3 regions of the Gracilibacillus sp. D59 genome follow, and region 1 is predicted to be linked to each of the others. Evidence: predicted binding sites of a transcription regulator. Region 1 holds the regulator's gene; each other region holds the start of a gene.
The links. Region 1 encodes CtsR, which represses protease genes until heat stress. Its sites were predicted from a motif close to ATGGTCAATAAAGGTCAAACA; they were not measured.
Positions count from the first base shown of each region.

Region 2: clpP (ATP-dependent Clp endopeptidase proteolytic subunit ClpP) is a predicted target of CtsR. The motif match lies at 1,915-1,935, and genes of this name have one in related genera.
Region 3: ACTWP4_RS19550 (ATP-dependent Clp protease ATP-binding subunit) is a predicted target of CtsR. The motif match lies at 1,296-1,316, and genes of this name have one in related genera.

Region 1 covers NZ_JBQQCK010000016.1:75,954-81,109, reverse strand. Annotated here, with positions in the region: gene ACTWP4_RS20455 (GxGYxYP domain-containing protein) at 1-155, shown strand, start outside; gene ACTWP4_RS20450 (GNAT family N-acetyltransferase) at 413-1,588, shown strand; gene ACTWP4_RS20445 (MgtC/SapB family protein) at 1,741-2,436, shown strand; gene ACTWP4_RS20440 (CtsR family transcriptional regulator) at 2,559-3,023, shown strand; gene ACTWP4_RS20435 (UvrB/UvrC motif-containing protein) at 3,036-3,578, shown strand; gene ACTWP4_RS20430 (protein arginine kinase) at 3,575-4,651, shown strand; gene clpC (ATP-dependent protease ATP-binding subunit ClpC) at 4,653-5,156, shown strand, end outside.
Region 2 covers NZ_JBQQCK010000006.1:180,984-186,139, forward strand. Annotated here, with positions in the region: gene ACTWP4_RS12390 (PLP-dependent aspartate aminotransferase family protein) at 1-34, opposite strand, end outside; SAM riboswitch class I at 124-231, opposite strand; SAM riboswitch class I at 305-420, opposite strand; gene clpP (ATP-dependent Clp endopeptidase proteolytic subunit ClpP) at 1,251-1,847, opposite strand; tRNA gene ACTWP4_RS12400 (tRNA-Arg) at 2,213-2,285, shown strand; gene ACTWP4_RS12405 (HPr family phosphocarrier protein) at 2,481-2,738, opposite strand; gene whiA (DNA-binding protein WhiA) at 2,840-3,787, opposite strand; gene ACTWP4_RS12415 (gluconeogenesis factor YvcK family protein) at 3,821-4,774, opposite strand; gene rapZ (RNase adapter RapZ) at 4,777-5,156, opposite strand, start outside.
Region 3 covers NZ_JBQQCK010000015.1:3,985-9,140, reverse strand. Annotated here, with positions in the region: gene ACTWP4_RS19555 (glycoside hydrolase family 127 protein) at 1-1,173, shown strand, start outside; gene ACTWP4_RS19550 (ATP-dependent Clp protease ATP-binding subunit) at 1,515-3,641, shown strand; gene ACTWP4_RS19545 (RNA polymerase sigma factor) at 3,808-4,317, shown strand; gene ACTWP4_RS19540 (DUF4179 domain-containing protein) at 4,314-5,156, shown strand, end outside.

The DNA.
Region 1 (5,156 bases):
CACCATTATTTATCTCGATGGGAATGTTATCATGGTCTCTTACACCATCAGATGTGGTAGAAATTACGGATTCTTTAGGCTCGGAATATGAGGTTGTCCGAGGTGATCAATACTTTGAATTAATTCGCGAGGCTAATAGATTATCAAATAAGTAAACTGTATTTCTCGGGTCTATGAAGATATAGGAAAACCTCAGAGAATTTTCTCTGAGGTTTTTCGAATGTCTAGATTAGTATGCTTTTTTGCAAATCCGAGCTGAAGTTTAAAAAAGAGTGAATTTATTTTACCTTTTGTTGAAAAATTTCCTTAATTTATGTAACTTTGTACTTAACCAATTTTTTATAAAGTGATGAATTTCCGACTATATGCAGGCTTTCGTTAACATTAAAAATATAAATAATGAGGTGAAAAAATGCAGGAGAAAATAAGAAAATTATCAAAAGAAGATTATCCTGAAATATTTAAATTATCTCAATTTGCTTTTCAGTATTCCTTATCTCAAGATGAATTAATTGAACAGGAGGAAGAAGCAGAGCGTCATGAAATATGGGGATGGTTTGAAGATGAACAATTAAGTGCAAAAGTCCATATGATTCCTCTAAATGTAAATATTAATGGGAAAGCAATGAAGATGGGAGGAGTAGCGGCAGTAGCCTCCTGGCCAGAGTATAGAAGAAGTGGGAAAATAAAAACACTGTTACAGGAAGTGTTACGTTCCATGAAGTCATCGGGACATACTATTTCTTACTTACATCCCTTTTCTGTCCCGTTCTATCGTAAATATGGATATGAGCTTACTTTTAACCAAAGAAAATATAGGATACCAATGGATAGTCTAAAAAAGAATTGGAGGGCAAGCGGTTATGCAAGAAGGAATAAAGATAAGTATGAGGATTTGCAAAAAGTATACTCAACATATATATCTAGATTTAATGGGGCATTGATACGAGATGAGAGGTGGTGGCATCAAAGAATTATTAAAAAGCATACTAGGGTAGTCATCTGTTATAATGAACGAAATGAAGCGGAAGGGTATCTTTTATACCATGTCAAAGATCAAATATTACATGTAGAGGAAATGGCCTATGTCAACTTAAATGGGTTAAGACTTGTTTTGCGATTGATAAGCAACCATGATTCTATGGCTACAAAGGTTGAAATGACTGTACCTGACAATGATTATTTACCAATGCTGATTGATGAGCCTCGTTATGAGCAAACAGTTGTCCCTTATTTTATGAGCAGAGTTGTTGATGTTTTCTCTTTTTTACAAGATTATCCTTACAATCAAACTACAGAAATCATGCCTGTTAAGTTAGTCGTGCAAGATGACTTCTTACCAGAAAACAATCGCACTTATTATCTAACAAAAGTAAATGGGAAAGTTGACGTCAGTACTGAGGAGCCGAATGGGTTGGAATTTGGCTGGATCACTTGCTCTGTACAGTATTTAACATCCATGTTCTTAAGCTATAATAGACCAACTGAACTCACTGAATTACAATTAATTGAAGGTGACAAGAATGGTTTACAATCCTTAGAAAATCTTATTTCGCACAAACAAACCTACTTACCAGATTTCTTTTGAATCATCCTTTTACAGAAGGATGATTTTTTCAAAAAGTGAGATGAAATTTAAAAGTTTAATTTAAGGGAATTTAAAAAAAAGAAATAATTTTGCCTTTAAAAGGGTATAAATGAAATATCTGCTAATTAAAGAAATGTTAAGGGGGGCTTTTTTTGTTTCAGGAAATATTTGATGCTGAATTTATCCAGTCTATTACAAGGCTAGCTATTGCACTTATATTGTCAGGACTTATCGGTTTTGAAAGAGAATTGAACAAACATTCAGCAGGCTTTCGCACTCATATTTTAGTGGGAGTAAGCTCTTGTTTAATGATGCTCTTATCCATTAATGGCTTTGATTCCTTTATAGAAAATTATGAGAATATTCGATTCGATCCAGCTAGAATTCCTTCTTATGTCATAAGTGGAATTGGTTTTTTAGGTGCGGGTACAATCATTGTCCATGGCGGTACTATTAGGGGACTGACAACTGCTGCATCTATTTGGGCTGTTGCGGGCTTAGGCTTAATTGTTGGTATTGGGATGTATAAAGAGGCTTTTGTGACAACACTGATCATTTTAATTAGTTTGGTTGTCTTGAATAAATTTGAACAAAGGCTCCATCGTAAAAATCATCATATAGTTTTTGAAGTAAAGCTATCGAAGGAAAGAAATGCTTCAAAATTTATCGAGCACGTACAATCTTTTCCGATTGAAATTCGGGAGTTTGATATTTCTAACGAAAGCCCGGAAATAACAAAAATTAAAATGTACATTGATGCTATTCATCAGAAAAAACGGGAGAACTTATATGAATGGTTATTAGAACAGGAAGATATTAAAAAAATCAAAATCCGTTTTCGGTCATAAGTGGTTTGAGAAACAGCAAGAAAGGTTATAATAATGAAGACCAAATAGTTTTCAACCAAGCCAACATACAGTATAATAAATATATAGTCAAATATAGTCAAAGTCAGATTGGAGGAGGGAAGATGCGTAATATTTCAGATATTATTGAAGAATATTTGAAAGAAATCATGCAAAGCAACCAGCATAAAATCATTGAGATCAAGCGTAGTGAAATTGCTGATCGCTTTGAATGTGTACCTTCTCAAATTAATTATGTCATCAATACACGATTTACTTTGGAGAAAGGGTACTTAGTAGAAAGTAAACGTGGTGGTGGGGGCTATATCCGTATTAGTCGTATTACCAATGAAGATAAAGCAAAATTAATAGACGAAATTATTGAAATGATCCAACCAAAAATCTCACAGCAAAAGGCGATCAATATATTAGAGCGCCTCTTGGAAGAGGAATTAATCACCAAAAGGGAAGCTAAATTAATGGTTGGTGCGATTGATCGTAATACGCTCTCTTTTCAGCTGCCAATTCGGGATGAGATTCGTGCCAGAATTTTGTCAGCAATGCTTAATACCTTAAAATACCAATTTTAGGAGGTGTACGGTATGGAATGCCAAGAGTGTAAACAAAATCCGGCAACCGTCCATTTTGCTCAAGTGATAAATGGTGAGAAGACAGAAATTCACGTCTGTCAGCAATGTGCAAAGGAAAAAGGTTATGTGTCTCAAGAAGAAGATGCCTATTCATTACACCACCTTTTATCAGGACTGTTCAACCCAAACTCTAATGCTATGCACCACCAGTCACCTAAAACAAACGAGAAAGAGTTACAATGTGATAAATGTGGTATGACGTATCAACAGTTTGCTAGGGTTGGAAAATTTGGTTGTGCATCTTGCTATCATACTTTCTCGGAACATTTAAACCCGCTTTTCCGCAAAGTGCATAGTGGTAATACTGTTCACGAGGGAAAAGTCCCTAAAAGAGTAGGTTCTGATATTTACCAACGTAAAAAATTGCGTGATTTAAAGGTTAAATTACAACAGGCCATTGCAGATGAAGCCTTTGAAGATGCAGCTGAAATTCGCGATGAAATAAGGTCATTAGAGCAGAATCTAAACCGCTACGAGGAGCGTGATGATTCGTGAGTTTAGAGCAATTTATGAATGAAGCGATTAGTCCTTGGTTAAAAGAGGATGGTCCTGACAGTGATATTGTGATGAGCAGTCGTGTCCGATTAGCTCGAAACTTTGAACAGTCACCTTTTCCATTGGTTGCTAATGAAGAGCAGATGGAAAGCGTCCTTTATTTTATGGAAAAGGAATTTAACCATAAATCTTACTTACAATATAAAGATTTAGAATTTGTTAAAATGGGTGAGTTAAAAGATGTGGAAAAGCAGGTATTAGTGGAGAAACATTTAATAAGTCCACATTTAGCTGATAAATCAAAGCATGGCGCTGCCCTTATTTCTAAAAACGAACAGGTATCGATTATGGTCAATGAGGAAGACCATATTCGTGCTCAATTATATTTCCCGGGATTTCAATTAGAAAAAGCCTTGGAACAGGCGTTTCAATTAGATGACTGGCTAGAAGAAAAAATAGATTATGCCTTTGATGAAAATAGAGGATATCTTACAAGCTGTCCTACCAATGTTGGTACTGGCTTAAGAGCATCTGTGATGATGCATTTACCTGCACTTGCGATCACACGTAAAATCAATCGAATGATCCCTGCAATCAACCAATTAGGTTTAGTTGTCCGTGGTATTTATGGTGAAGGCAGTGAAGCATTAGGTAATATTTTTCAAATTTCCAATCAGGTAACGTTAGGGCGTTCTGAAGAGGATATTATTGACGACTTAAAAAGCGTTGTCGATAAATTAATTGAGCATGAAAGACATGCTCGAAACTTATTAATGGAACAATCAGAGCTAGAATTAGAGGATCGTGTATTTCGTTCCTATGGTGTTCTGCAGCATAGTCGTATTATCGAATCCAAAGAAACAGCAAAATGTTTATCTGATGTTCGTCTGGGTATTGATCTCGGATTCATCCATCACATATCTAAATCTATTCTGAACGAATTGGTTGTTTTAACACAACCAGCGTTCTTACAACAATATGCAAAAAAAATGCTGACACCGAATGAACGCGATATTTTTCGTGCATCCTTAATTCGGGAACGCTTTACATTGGAGCAGAAGGAGGAATATTAAAATGATGTTTGGACGCTTTACAGAAAGAGCGCAAAAAGTTTTAGCACTATCACAAGAAGAAGCTGTACGATTAGGTCATAATAATATTGGCACTGAACATATTTTATTAGGACTTGTGAGTGAGGGAGAAGGAATTGCCGCAAAAGCTCTCTATGCAATCGGTCTTGGCGCAGATAAAATCAGAGATGAAGTGGAATCTCTAATAGGTAAAGGAAACGAAGTATCCCAAACGATTCACTATACACCTCGAGCGAAGAAAGTCATTGAGTTATCTATGGATGAAGCACGTAAATTAGGCCATTCTTATGTAGGAACAGAACATATTTTATTAGGTCTTATTCGAGAAGGTGAAGGGGTAGCAGCTCGTGTATTAAATAACCTTGGTGTTAGCCTTAATAAGGCACGTCAACAAGTGTTACAACTGTTAGGGAGCTCAGAATCAGGTGGCTCTCAAAATGGACGTAACAGCCAAAATAATAGTGCGAGTACCCCAACATTGGATTCA
Region 2 (5,156 bases), on a different contig from region 1:
CCGGATCGTAAGTAGAACGTTTGTAATCAGTCATTATTTATTTCCTCCCCAAGTCAAGTTTCTGAATATTCAAAAAGCCTTCTTCAATAAGAAGAAGGCTTAACTGACATAACAGTAGTCTTCCTCTTATCTTTCAGGATAAGTATCCTGCAGGAATTAGCACCTTTTAAGCCGTTGCTTAATGGTTGCTGGGCATCATCGGGCCAGTCCCTCCGCCTCTCTGGATAAGAGTTCCATTATTTAATTGTCCACTAAAAAAGTCTCTCTATATTGAGATAGAGAGACTGGAATATTACTATTCGCTCTCTTATCTCTCTAAGCGTTAATGCTTAGTGGAATTGGCACCTGTATTAAATGACGTTTCATTTAATGGTTGCCGAGGTTTCATAGGGCCAATCCCTCCACCTCTCTCGATAAGAAGTATATAATTCCGAGTTGTTTACTCGTATTTTGCTATCGTTAAATAATACTTTAGCATGATGACCACATGATGTCAACATGTTTTCTGAAAATTAATGCAAATTAAGTGAGGCCTCCAAATAAGCACCAGTTCAACTTTTTGATTTTACCGGCTACTCTCGTAAAAATTATTTCTACGTAGGCTTCGTTACATTCTGATTAAAGATGAGGTCTGTGGAGGTTGGTAGCCATTATGAAATATATCGACCATTTGATCACCACTCCGGCTGTCCACTCCCCTTTCCGTGGGGTTTGCCCTTCAGCTAACTTTTTCGAGCAAAAGCCGCTCAAAAAAAGTGGATCTTCAGGGCAAACGAGTCCCACAGGAGTTGAAGTGGGCGCCTTCGCTTAATGCATGCGCTACAACATTTGTCAGACCTAGCAACTTGGGTTATTATCCCTGTAAACGTGCAAAAATATGGCATTTGCATCACTCAAATGGTTCTAAAACCAATATACTTTTTCTGATATTCGTTGTAAAAAAAGGTATAGCGGAGGCCGACCGTTTCGACTCCTAAGGGAATAGCATGATCTGAAGATCCACTTTTGCAGGAGCGAACTCCTCCTGCAAAAGTTAGCTGAAGAGCATGCCCCTTGGAAAGCGAAACGGTCAGCCGCAGCGGGTGGCTTGCACACTTAAACTTTCATCATAAACAACATGACTAGTCAACTATATCTTTATTTATTACACTTTTTAAACATAAATAAGATACAAAAACCCTGTGATACCAACAGTTATACACTTTCCACTTATAAAAAAAGCGGCGGTTAGTTCCGCCACTTTTTGTTCTTTAATTTAAGTCAGTTGGTTTCTTTTCCATTACTTTATCGATTAGACCATACTCTTTTGCTTTTTCAGCTGGCATGAAATTATCACGGTCTGTGTCTTTTTCGATTACTTCTATTGGTTGACCAGTGCGGTCTGCAAGAATTTGATTTAACTTTTTACGCATTTCGATGATACGGTTCGCGTGGATTTGAATATCAGACGCTTGCCCTTGTGTACCACCTAATGGTTGGTGAATCATCACTTCACTGTTTGGTAGCGCATAACGTTTACCAGGCTCACCAGCCGCTAATAAGAATGCACCCATAGATGCTGCCATACCAATACAGATCGTTGATACATTTGGTTTAATAAATTGCATTGTATCATAAATCGCCATACCTGCTGTAATAGAACCACCCGGTGAGTTGATGTATAGTGAAATATCCTTATCTGGATCTTCTGCTGCTAAAAATAACATTTGTGCAACGATGCTGTTTGCCACATTATCATCAATTCCGCTGCCTAACATAATAATTCGGTCTTTTAAAAGGCGTGAATAAATATCATATGCACGTTCGCCTCGGTTGGTTTGTTCAATAACTGTAGGGATTAAGTTCATGAAAAATTCCTCCTTTTAACACTTGCTTTTTTCAATCATGAATTTTAACTATTTTTATCTTAACCGAATGGTCAAAAAAGGTCAAACGATTTGATTTTCTAATTTCATCCTACCCTTAACCATAACGATTTAAACCTTTAAGTTCAAATATTCAAAGTTTGATTTATGTATTGAAATTATACGTGCGATTCGCTATAATTATTCTTGTCGCATTTTATCATGGTACTAATCGCACGTAAAATCCCACATCTCATAGTTCAAGTAATCAAATAAGCTTAGTGGGGGATAAAGGGCGTTAAAAACCTGATAAATTTCGTTAACCACCAGTGGACGCAAAAACTCCACTGACAGAAGTCACACTTTATGCGCCCGTAGCTCAGGGGATAGAGCAATGGTTTCCGGTACCATGTGTCGGGGGTTCGAATCCCTCCGGGCGCGCTTATAATAACAGGTAAGCTCCAAATGCACTTCTCACGTTCTGAATCAGACTGGGAAGTGTTTTTTATCATTTCTAATCCTTTTCTACTCGCTCCAAAAATATTGCGATATTTGCTTTTTTACAATAAAAAACACTGCAAGAGGCAGTGTTAATTGTTAATCATCTTTTCACTTTCTCGATAGCTAGCTGTTATATTACTTTTTACCTTCGACAAAATTAACCAGTTCGTCTAATGCTTCTTGATCATCATTACCATCTGTAATGATTTTAATTGTATGTCCTTTTGATAAAGCCAGACTCATTAAACCCATAATACTTTTAGCGTTAATCCGTTTGTTGTCTTTTTCAATGAAAATTTCGGAAGTAAAACTATTTGCTTTTTGTACAAATTGAGCCGCCGGTCTTGCTTGTAATCCCGGATCTACTGCAATAACCACTTCTTTCTCTAACATGCTAAACCCCTCCCGTTTAGTAAGCGCTATCATTTAATTGTACTATTGGATAGCTTATCTTATTCTTATAAATAATGGAGGAGGAAAAATCCTCCTCTTATTTATTTCATCGTCAATTCTTCATTTCGTAATTGATCTGCAAATTTATCAATTTTTTTGAGGCGGTGATTGATACCAGATTTACTAATCTTTCCTCCAGAAACCATTTCACCTAGTTCCTTCAAGGAAATATCTTGGTGTTCCATTCTCAGCCTTGCGATTTCCTGCAACTTATCAGGTAAGGCATCTAGCCCCACTGTCTTGTCGATAAAACGGATATTTTCTACTTGTCTAAATGCGGCACCGATCGTTTTATTTAAATTGGCTGTTTCACAATTCACTAATCGATTCACAGAATTTCTCATATCACGTACGATTCTTACATCTTCGAATTTAAATAATGCTTGATGTGCTCCGATGTAATTTAAGAATTCGGTAATTTTTTCAGCTTCTTTAATGTAAGTGATAAATCCTTTTTTACGTTCCAAAATCCGAGCATGTAGATTATATTCATTTAATAAATCACACAATGATTGATTGTGCTCTTCATGAAAATTATATATTTCTAAATGATAGGAAGAAGTTTCTGGATTATTAACCGATCCTCCAGCTAAAAAAGAACCGCGCAAATAAGCTCTTCGGCAACATTGCTTTTTAGTATATTTTTTAGAAATCGTACGAATAAATTGTAGTGGTTCTGCTAATATTTCCATGTCTTGAAGCATTTCCTCTACGCCTTCATTCATCCGAACGATATAGACGTTATTTTTTTTCAATTTCATTTTTTTTCTTACTAATAATTCTACTGGTATTTGGTAAATTGATTTAATTAACGTATAAATACGACGCGCAATTGCTGCATTTTCAGTTTGTACATCTAAAGAATAATGATTTTTGGAAAAAGAAATAGCACCATTCATGCGGATCAATGCTGCTAACTCTGCCTGTTGACAACAATCATCACTTTCGATCTTCGTTAACTCTTTTTTTATATCTGCTGCAAACGACAACTTTCTCCCTCCCCTCTTTCCAGTCGCTAATGCCTACATTAACGAATATAACACTTTTGCTACTTTGTCCGTATCATGACGAAGTGAATTATTTAATTCTTTCACAATGTCTTCTTCAATAATTTCCAAGCCCATTTGGTGTAATTTATCAAGATCATATTTTACCGGTTCAGCATTTTCCTCGGCATAAACCATTTGCACGTCACGAGCGATCGTTTTATTGTGAACAATAACGGATCGAAGACATCCAGTACCGATGTGGTCCATGATTGCCTGTACGTGATCTGAGGCTGTATAATGACTAGTTTCACCAGCTTGTGTCATAACATTACAGACATAGACAACTTTTGCCTTTGTATTGCGCAATGCCTCCCCAATTTGCGGTACGATCAGGTTTGGTAATGTACTTGTATATAAACTACCAGGTGCAATCACAACCAAATCTGCTTCATCAATGGCCGAAACTGCTTCAGGTAAAGGAAGTACCGGATTCGGTTTTAAAAAAACACGTTTAATACGTTTGTTAGCTTTCGGAATATTGGACTCCCCAACTACAACTTCACCATCTTCATATTCCGCATGAAGAAACATATTTTGATTGGCAATTGGGTAAATATTACCTTTCACATTTAACACTCGGGAGATCTCTTTAATACCGTTATAAAAGTCTCCTGTGACAGACGTCATTGCTGCTAACAAGAGATTGCCCATTGAATGACCTGAAAGACCATTTCCTTTTGTAAAACGGTGTTGAAATAAATCCATCAGCATTGGTTCTACATCAGAAAGTGCTGCAATAACATTACGGATATCTCCTGGTGCCGGCATTTCCATTTCAGTCCGTAAGCGACCAGAACTGCCGCCATCATCAGCAACTGTTACAATTGCAGATAAATCAATTGGGTGTTGTTTTAGTCCTCGGAGAAGAACAGGCATTCCCGTTCCACCACCAATGACTACTACTTTTTTTAGATCGGATTGTGGCATATTTATCCCTTTCGTTTCTCTATATCACGATGACTGACATGTGTGACATAATTTTTTTGAAAATACTTTGCCAAATGCTCAGCGATCGCAACAGAACGATGTTGTCCACCAGTACAACCAATCGCAATCACAAGCTGACTCTTTCCCTCACGCTTATATTGTGGAAGCATAAATTGCAATAAATCGATCGTTTTTTCTACAAACTTCTGTGTGTCAGACCATTTAAACACGTAAGAAGATACTTCCGTATTTAAACCTGTGAGTGGACGCATTTGCTCCACATAATGTGGGTTTGGTAAGAAGCGAACATCAAATACTAGGTCGGCATCAATCGGCAATCCATACTTAAAGCCAAAGGATACGGTATGGACAGAAAATATTT
Region 3 (5,156 bases), on a different contig from region 1:
GAACAACAAACAGCTGAAGGGCATGCCGTTCGTGCCACATATTTATACAGTGGAATGGTAGATTTAGCGAACGAATTGGAAGATGAAGAACTTTTAACAGTTTGTCGAACACTTTGGGAAAATACCGTTAATAAGAGAATGTATGTAACTGGTGGAATTGGTTCTTCAGCTCATGAGGAACGTTTTACGGTAGATTATGATTTGCCCAATGACCGTGCTTATACGGAAACTTGTGCAGCTATTGCACTTGTTATGTGGGCACACCGTATGGTACAAATAGAAGCAAATAACGAGTACACAGACGTACTGGAGAAAGCACTCTATAATGGAGCGTTGAGCGGTATTTCACTAGATGGAAAAGGCTATTTTTATGTGAATCCATTAGAAGTTTGGCCGCATACAGCTAATTTCCGTCATGATATGAGAACAGTGAAACCAACAAGACAACAATGGTTTGGTTGTGCATGCTGTCCACCAAATATTGCAAGGCTATTAGCATCGTTAGGTCAATATATTTATTCTGTCAACGAATCAGAGGTTTATGTTCACTTATTTATTGGAGGAGAAACATCTTTTATTGCTAATGATCAGCAAGTTGCTCTATCACAAGAATCCAATTATCCGTGGGATGGAAACGTAAAAATTTCACTTGCTTTAGAAATCCCGACAATATTTACGGTAGCCACGAGAATCCCCGGATGGTGCCGCCATGCTGATATTTTTGTGAATGGTATGAAAAAAGATGTACCGATCGAAAATGGATATGCGAAAATAACAGAGCAATGGAGTGATGGGGATACGATTGAATTGTTGTTTGATATGCCAGTTGAAATTATACGATCCCATCCCGAAGTTCGTGAAAATGCAGGAAAAGTAGCGTTACAACGTGGACCAATCATATATTGCTTAGAAGAACAGGATAATGGAGCTAACCTGCAGGATCTTAGCATTCATACAAATCAAACATTTAAGGTAAAATATGAAGAAAATTTGTTAAATGGTGTGACCATTATTGAAGGAAAAGCCAGCCAAACAGATAGAAAGAAGATAGAAGATATTTTATATACTACAAAAACTTATCCAGAAGTTGAAAGAGATTTTAAGGCGATTCCATATTATGCATGGAGCAATCGTGGAGAAAATGAAATGACTGTATGGATTCGAGAAAGATAAAAAACAAAAGAGAGACTGTCTCAAGGTTAGTTATGTAATGAGCTAACTTTTGGGGCAGTTTTTTCATTGTGAAAATTTTTTTGAGCAAAGATCTTGAAAGTCAAAGAAGGTCAGATTATAATATAATCAAGAAAGGTCAAATATAGTCAAAGTCAAAATTGACCTTGATCACGGTGCTAAACGTCTGTAAGCTCCCCACTTCAAGATTCAAGTAAAACTAGGAAGATAAATGTGGGTTAACAGACGCTAACAGCCTGATCAGTTTCGCTAATGATCAGTGGGGTCAAAAGCCCACACTGATCATAGTCTCACTTTATAAAAAATTGAAGGAGGAATGACAAATGAAATGCCAACAATGTGGTATTCATCAAGCAACGATTAATGTAAACCTTCGATTTAATGATCAAACCGAATCTTTACATGTATGTGACTCATGCTTCCAAGATATAAAAAATCAAATGAAACATCCATCTGGTATGTTTGGAGGACAAGACTTCGAAGGCTTTTTTGCTGGAGGAGCAAATGGTTCAAACCAAGCAAATACCAAAACAAATACAAAACAAGGCGGAAAAGGAAATGGCCTACTGGATCAATTAGGTAAAAACCTTACAGATGCGGCTAGGGCAGGATTAATTGATCCTGTGATTGGACGTGACAAAGAGGTTAAACGCGTAATGGAAACCTTAAACCGTCGTAACAAAAATAACCCTGTCTTAATCGGGGAACCTGGTGTTGGTAAAACAGCTATTGCAGAAGGGTTAGCACTAAAAGTAACAGAAGGAAACGTTCCATCTAAATTGTTGGATAAAGAAATTTACATTTTAGATGTTGCGTCATTGGTTGCTAATACTGGAATTCGTGGTCAATTTGAAGAGCGAATGAAGCAACTTGTATCTGAGTTGCAAGAACGTCAAAATGTGATCCTTTTCGTTGATGAAATTCACTTACTTGTAGGTGCCGGAACGACAGAAGGCTCTCAAATGGATGCCGGAAACATCTTAAAACCAGCGTTAGCACGAGGGGAATTACAATTAATAGGTGCGACAACATTGAAAGAGTACCGTCAAATTGAAAAAGACGCTGCATTAGAGCGTCGTTTCCAGCCAATTATGGTGAAGGAACCATCTCTAGAAGAGGCTGAGCAAATTTTGCAAGGCTTAAAAGAGCGTTATGAGAAATATCATCAAGTAAGCTACTCTGATCAGGTATTACAAGCTGCTGTAACATTATCTAAACGTTATATTCAAGACCGCTTCCTGCCTGACAAAGCAATTGATTTAATTGATGAAGCAGGTGCACGTCTTAACCTTGATGTAAGTGAGTCAGATCACGAAGCATTGCAAAAACGCTTAGATGAAATCGGTAAAGAAAAAATGGAAGCAGCTGAAAAAGAAGATTATGAACGTGCAGCAAACCTAAGACATCAAGAGATCAAATTAGAGAAGAAATTAGCGGAAACAAAGGAAGCGCCAAAAGCAGAAGTAACTGTGGAAGATATTCAATTAATCATTGAAGAGAAAACGGGAATCCCGGTTCGTAAAATCCAAGCAGATGAGCAATCAAAAATGAAAAACTTAGCGAACAATCTAAGTCAAAATGTGATTGGCCAACAAGTAGCCGTTGATAAAGTAGCTAAAGCGGTTCGCCGAAGTCGTGCCGGCTTGAAATCGAAACATCGTCCAATTGGTTCATTCCTTTTTGTTGGACCAACTGGTGTCGGTAAAACCGAGCTAACCAAAGCATTAGCAAGAGAGCTGTTTGGTACAAAAGATGCAATGATTCGCCTTGATATGAGTGAATATATGGAGAAACATGCTGTATCTAAAATCATCGGTTCACCACCAGGCTATGTAGGACATGAAGAAGCAGGACAATTAACAGAGAAAGTTCGTCACAATCCGTACAGCTTGATTCTGTTAGACGAAATCGAAAAAGCACACCCAGATGTACAAAACATGTTCCTGCAAATCATGGAAGACGGTCAGTTAACCGATAGTCATGGCAGAACCGTAAGCTTCAAAGATTCTGTAATTATCATGACAAGTAATGCAGGTACAGGTACGAAGAATATTACAGTAGGCTTTAACAGTGACAATAATGAAGCTGTTTCAACACTAGAAAATTTAAGTAACTATTTCAAGCCGGAATTCTTAAACCGTTTTGATGCGATCATTCCATTCAATGAACTAGAACAAGAGGATCTGTTGAAAATTGTAGATCTGATGATCGCGGAACTAAGCGAACAATTAGAAGAATCTGACCTTGAAATAACGGTAAGCGATGAAGCGAAGCAATTCCTTGCTGATAAAGGCTATGACCCTCGCTTCGGTGCACGTCCACTACGCCGTGTCATTCAGGATAAAGTAGAAGACGGCATCACAGACCTTGTCTTGGAAGAAGAGGATGTAAGTAAGATAGAGATCGTGTTTGAAAACGAAGATATCGTTGTGAAGAAGAGTACTAGCTAGTATTTAGCTAGTGCTTTTTTTGTTTACATAATCGGAAAGTAGCCATAAAACGATTAGAAGTGGCCATAAAATCATGAAAAGTGGCCATAAAATAATAATCCATTCAAACTTTTTGTACTTCTCTGCGTCTAATAGATAAGATAGAGAAAGAAAAGGGGGCAGTGGAATGACTGATGTCACCAAAGAGGATTTTCGCAAAAACAATGATGCTTTCGTGTACATAATCACTAGATACCGTGATGATTTGTTCCGGACAGCGATTACCTTTTTGAAAAATAAAGAAGAAGCATTAGAAGCAATACAAGAAGTAACCTTTCGTGCCTATAAAAAACGCAGGCAGCTTAAAGATGTCCGTTATGTTAAAACATGGCTAATCCGTATTATGATCAATTATTGTAATGATGAAATAAAGAAATCAAAGCAAAAAACTGATGATCGGATGTTGAAAAACAAAGCTGTTAAAGATCATACGATGAATATCTGGCTTGAGGATGCGATTCACCACTTGAAAAGGGCAGATCAGGAATTGATTTATTTAAAGTATTTCCATGGGATGACATTTCCGGAGCTGGCACAGCAATTAAAATTACCAGAAAGCACAGTGAAGACAAGGGTGTACAGCGCATTAGATAAGTTGAAATCTCAATTGGCAGACGAAGGAGGGGAGCTATCATGAAGAAACAGTTGGAAGCATGGAAAAAGCAATATGACCATGTAGAGGTAACAGAAAATGAGTTAGATCAAGCGATTGAAGCAGGAATGCAAAAAGCAGAAAAGCAAGAAATGTTGAAACGCTGGGGAATTGCTCCGATAGTTACAGCGGCTCTTATTGTACTTTCATTTATAACTGTTATAAATGCTTCACCGACGTTTGCCGCACAAATTGCGAAGCTTCCAGGGATGGAGCGATTCATTGAACTCGTCCAATTTGATAAAGGACAGCAAGCAGCAATAGAGAATGATTATTTTCAAGTAATCGATAAGACCGTAACAAAAGGAGATATCACACTAACAGTAGATGGAGTGATTAGAGATGAAAATGGGCTTGTTCTTTTCTATACAGTTTCAAGTGAAAAAGAGCTAGATAGAGTCCGTCTCGAAGAAAGTCTAATTACTAATGTTAATGGCGAAGAACTTGCATACCAATCTAAGGGTTACAGTCCTAAAAGTGAAGACCAAGGAACTGTGGAATATTATACAGATGAACCTATCCCATTTGATGACTTTACCTTTACAACAGAGGTAGTCGGAGTTGAAACATTAGATAATGGTGTTGGCAATCAATTAAGAGAGACCATTTCGATCGATTTTCATGCGGAGGATACAAAAGAAGCGATCCAATATCAAGTAGACAAAACTGTATCGGTGAAAGGTCAAAAGATTCATATCAATTCTGTAACGATTCAACCACTCAGAACATCGATCAATCTCTATGCAGATCCTGAAAATGATATGCGGATTCTCTCATTTGATGATATCGCATTAGTTGATGAAAATGGGGAAGAATGGGCTGGA